Regions from separate parts of the Streptomyces sp. NPDC050264 genome, predicted to be linked through region 1. Evidence: riboswitches for the same ligand, from Rfam matches in the RefSeq annotation. Region 1 holds a riboswitch; the other holds the start of a gene.
The links. Region 1 has a riboswitch for S-adenosylmethionine ahead of thrC (threonine synthase). Riboswitches for the same ligand answer to the same signal wherever they lie in the genome.

Region 1 (2,387 bases):
CTCGATGAGCTTCTTCGTGACGCCGACCGTCACCCCGCCCGCCGTCTCCGCGAAGATGCCCTCGGTCTGCGCGAGCAGCTTGATCGCGTCGACGACCTGCTCGTCGTTCACGTCCTCCACCGCGCCACCGGTGCGGCGCGCGATGTCCAGGACGTACGGACCGTCGGCCGGGTTGCCGATGGCGAGCGACTTGGCGATGGTGTCGGGCTTCTGCGGACGGACGACGTCGTGGCCGCCCTTGTAGGCGACGGAGACCGGCGAGCAGCCCTCGGCCTGGGCGCCGAACAGCTTGTACGGCTTGTCCTCGACGAGCCCGAGCTTGATCAGCTCCTGCAGCCCCTTGTCGATCTTCGTGAACTGCGAGCCGGACGCGATCGGGATGACCAGCTGGTCCGGCAGCCGCCAGCCGAGCTGCTCGCAGATCTCGTAGGCGAGGGTCTTGGAGCCTTCGCCGTAGTACGGGCGCAGGTTCACGTTCACGAAGCCCCAGCCCTCGCCCAGCGGGTCGCCGATGAGCTCGGAGCAGAAGCGGTTCACGTCGTCGTAGTTGCCCTCGATGGCGACGAGGTCACCGCCGTAGACACTGGCCATGACGACCTTGCCCTGCTCCAGGTCGTGCGGGATGAACACGCACGAGCGGAAGCCGGCGCGGGCGGCGGCGGCGCCCACGGCGCCGGCCAGGTTGCCCGTCGAGGAGCAGGAGAGGGTGGTGAAGCCGAAGGCGCGCGCGGCCTCGATGGCCTGCGCGACGACGCGGTCCTTGAAGGAGTGCGTGGGGTTGCCGGAGTCGTCCTTGACGAACAACTTGCCCTGCTCGACGCCGAGTTCACGGGCGAGGTTGTCGGCCTTGACGAGCTTGGTCCAGCCGGGGTTCAGGTTCGGCTTCTCGGCGACGTCGGCCGGGACGGGCAGCAGGGGGGCGTAGCGCCAGAGGTTGGCCGGGCCCGCCTCGATCTGCTTGCGGAGCGCCTCAGGGTCGCCGACGGGCAGGTCGTACGCGACTTCCAGAGGCCCGAAACACTCGACGCAGGCGAAGATCGGCCCGAGCTCGAACCTGGTGCCGCACTCGCGGCAGGAGAGGCCGGACGCGGGGCCCAGATCGACGGTCTTCGCGGTGGTGTCCGTGGCGGCGTCGGTAGTGGCGACAGTCTGTACAGCCATGAGAGGCGAGGCCCTTTCTCCTCATCTTCCTCGCGGCGCATCTCGCCACGAGACGGATTTGGCACCTTCCCGAGCCGGGAGCCTCGCGGGCGCACTTCGATGTGCGTACGAGACCGGCTGGAGGGTTGCCGGGGCTTCAACGGGCCGTATCCCTCTGCCCCTCTGGATGAGCGGTATTCGATTATGTGGAGCGGTTATGTGGCGGTGACCCCGACATGCGATGGTCACCGGCCTTGTTCAAGACTGTAACCGAAGGCCCGGACCCTTGAGATAGTCGTCCGAACCGCGAGATGGATCACATCCACCGATACCGCCCCGCCGCTGAGGAGCCACAGACCGTGCTGGAAGAAGTCGAACACTGGCTGAGCAGGCGCTCCTGGTCCGTGGCCGACCGCCCGCCGCAGCAGCTGATCGCCGCGAAGCGGGCATCCGGCCAGAAGGTGAGCGTGGTGCTGCCCGCGCTCGACGAGCAGGAGACGGTCGGCGCCATCGTCACCGCGATCCGGCGCGAGCTGATGACGGAGGCGGTACCGCTCGTCGACGAGCTGGTGGTCGTGGACTCCGGTTCCACGGACCGCACCTCCGAGGTCGCCGCGGCGGCCGGGGCGCGCGTCGTGCACCGGGACACGATCCTGCCGCGCATCCCGGCCCGGCCCGGCAAGGGCGAGGTGCTGTGGCGTTCCCTGTTCGTCACGTCCGGCGACATCGTGTGCTTCGTCGACGCGGACCTGAAGGAGTTCTCGGCGGACTTCGTCACCGGGATCGTCGGACCGCTGCTCACCGAACCGGACGTGGACTTCGTGAAGGCCATGTACGACCGCCCGCTGGACGGGGCCGCGGGGCAGGGCGGTCGCGTCACGGAGCTGATGGCCCGCCCGGTCCTCAATCTGCACTGGCCCCAACTGGCCGGATTCGTCCAGCCGTTGGGCGGCGAGTACGCGGCCCGCAGGTCGCTCCTGGAGCGGCTGCCGTTCCCCGTCGGGTACGGCGTCGAGCTGGGGCTGCTCGTGGACGCGCTGCACACCGTGGGCCTGGACGCGCTGGCCCAGGTCGACGTCGGGGTGCGCAAGCACCGGCACCAGGACGGGCAGGCGCTCGGGCGGATGGCCACGGCGATCTACCGCACGGCGCAGCTGCGGCTGGCGCGCGGCCATCTGGTGCGGCCCGTACTCACCCAGTTCGAGCGCGGCGAGCACGGCTTCGAGCCGAGGACGTACCCGGTGGAC
Region 2 (2,387 bases), on a different contig from region 1:
CCCGAAGCTGACCCGGATCGCGTTCAGCGACTTCTCCCCCGGCGCCGCCTCCGGCGCCCCGCACTCTCCCTGCGTCTGCGGGTCGGAGCCGAGCAGCGTGCGCACAAGCGGGTGGGCGCAGAACAGGCCGTCCCGTACGCCGATGCCGTACTCGGCGGAGAGCGCGGCGGCGAAGTGCGAGGAGTTCCATCCCTCGACCACGAACGAGATGACGCCGACCCGCGGGGCGTCGTCCCCGAACAGCGAGAGCACCTTCACCTCGGGAACCTCCGCGAGCCCGGCGCGGACCGTGCGGATCAGGGACTGCTCACGGGCGACCAGGTTGTCGAATCCGGCCTCGGTCAGCGCCTTGCAGGCGGAGGCGATGGAGTACACGCCGATCACGTTCGGCGACCCGGCCTCGTGCCGCGCGGCGCTGTCGTGCCACTCGACGTCCACGCCGCCGTCGACGCGCCGCGCGACCTTGCGGGAGGCGCCGCCGCCGGCGAGGTACGGCTCGGACGCGCGCAGCCAGTCGGAGCGCCCGGCGAGCACACCCGAGCCGAACGGGGCGTACAGCTTGTGTCCGGAGAAGGCGACCCAGTCGACGTCCAACTCCTGTACGGAGACGGGGTGGTGGGGCGCGAGCTGGGCGGCGTCGAGCACGATGCGGGCACCGTGCGCGTGAGCGGCCGCCGCCAGCTCGCGCACCGGCCAGATCTCACCGGTGACGTTCGAGGCACCGGTGACGCAGACCAGGGCGGGGCCCGCGGGGTCGCGCTCGGCGAGGGCCCGCTCCAGGGTCTCGACGGCCTCGCCGGGGGTGCGCGGCGCGTTCAGGTACGTCACCCGGGCGTTCCGCCAGGGCAGCAGCGACGCGTGGTGCTCGGTCTCGAAGACGAAGACCTGGCAGTCGGCGGGGAGCGCGGCGGCCAGCAGGTTGAGCGAGTCGGTGGTGGAGCGGGTGAAGACGACCTGGTCGTCCTCACGGCAGTCGAGGAACTCGGCGACGGTGACCCGGGAGTTCTCGAAGAGGTCGGTCGACAGCTGGGAGAGGTAGCCGGCGCCGCGGTGCACGCTGCCGTAGTACGGCGCGTAGGCCGCGACGTCGTCCCACACACGCTGCAGGGCCGGCGCGCTGGCGGCGTAGTCGAGGGCGCCGTACGTCACCTCGCCCCCGGTGACCAGCGGCACGGTCACGTCCCGGCCGAGCACCGGCAGCGGCGCCCCACAGGCGGGGTCGGCGGAGTCGACGGCGGAAACGCTGGTGGCGGCGGCAGTGTGAGCGGACATGGCTGTCTCCCGGCATGACAAGGCGAAGTGGCTGTGAGGAGCCCGCACGGCAGCCGACAACCGGCTTATGGCGTACGGGAATTGACCTCGACGCACGGCGCGTACACGGCCATGCGGAGGGTGCTGGAGATGGTGAAGAAGGGGCCGCTCGGCCCTAGCACATTCGCTTGCTCACGAGACTGCTCCCTCAAACGACCCAGGACCCCTAGGAGTTCGCGAGGGGTCCGCGCTTGCCGCAAGCCTTGCTGCTTGCGGCCTGGTCTTCACCCAGGGCACCCCGCCACGGACGGAGGGTTGCCGGACAGCGGGCTGGGGCCTCGATCGCTGTCACTCATGACCTTGAAAAGCATCCTGCCATATCTTCCCGGTACGGCAAGGGCGCAGTCCGGATCGTGGACTGCGCCCCGCGTCACACACGCGCCGTTCGCCGGTTCTCAGCGGTGGCTGGCCGTCACCCAGCGCTCCAGGGTCGCCTTGGCCGCGCCGGAGTCGATCGACTCGGCCGCGCGGTCCATGGCGGCCCGGATCTGCTCGGCGAGCGTCCCCGTGCCCGGCCGGACGGCGACGAGCGCGGCGGCCGAGTTCAGCAGCACCGCGTCGCGCACGGGCCCGCGCTCCCCGTCGAGCAGCCGCCGCGCGACCTCCGCGTTGTACGAGGCGTCCGCGCCGCGCAGCGCCTCCACGGGCACCAGGTCGAGGGCCACGTCCCGCGGGTCGAAGGACTCCTCGCGCACGGCCCCGTCGCGGACGACCCAGACCCGGGAGGTGGCCGTGGTGGTCAGCTCGTCGAGCCCGTCGTCGCCGCGGAAGACGAGGGAGGAGTTGCCGCGCTCGGCGAAGACACCGGCCACGATGGGCGCCATCCGCGCGTCGGCGACGCCGACCGCCTGCGACCGCACCCGCGCCGGGTTGGTCAGCGGGCCCAGCAGGTTGAAGACGGTCCGGATGCCGAGCTGGCTGCGTGCCGCGCCCGCGTACCGCAGCGCCGGGTGGAACTTCACGGCGAAGCAGAAGGTGATCCCCGCCTCCTCCGCGACCTGCGGGACCCGGGCGGGCGTCAGCTCCAGGTTGACGCCGAGCTTCTCCAGTACGTCGGAGGCGCCGGAGGCCGAGGA

Region 2: another riboswitch for S-adenosylmethionine. It lies ahead of AB0J02_RS00005 (aminotransferase class V-fold PLP-dependent enzyme); the one in region 1 lies ahead of thrC (threonine synthase).

Annotation. Positions count from the first base shown of each region.
Region 1 is NZ_JBFAKV010000004.1:317,423-319,809, forward strand. Features, by position in the region: gene thrC (threonine synthase) at 1-1,161, opposite strand, end outside; SAM riboswitch class I at 1,180-1,334, opposite strand; gene AB0J02_RS08965 (glucosyl-3-phosphoglycerate synthase) at 1,500-2,387, shown strand, end outside.
Region 2 is NZ_JBFAKV010000001.1:257-2,643, forward strand. Features, by position in the region: gene AB0J02_RS00005 (aminotransferase class V-fold PLP-dependent enzyme) at 1-1,272, opposite strand, end outside; SAM riboswitch class IV at 1,494-1,611, opposite strand; gene trpD (anthranilate phosphoribosyltransferase) at 1,707-2,387, opposite strand, start outside.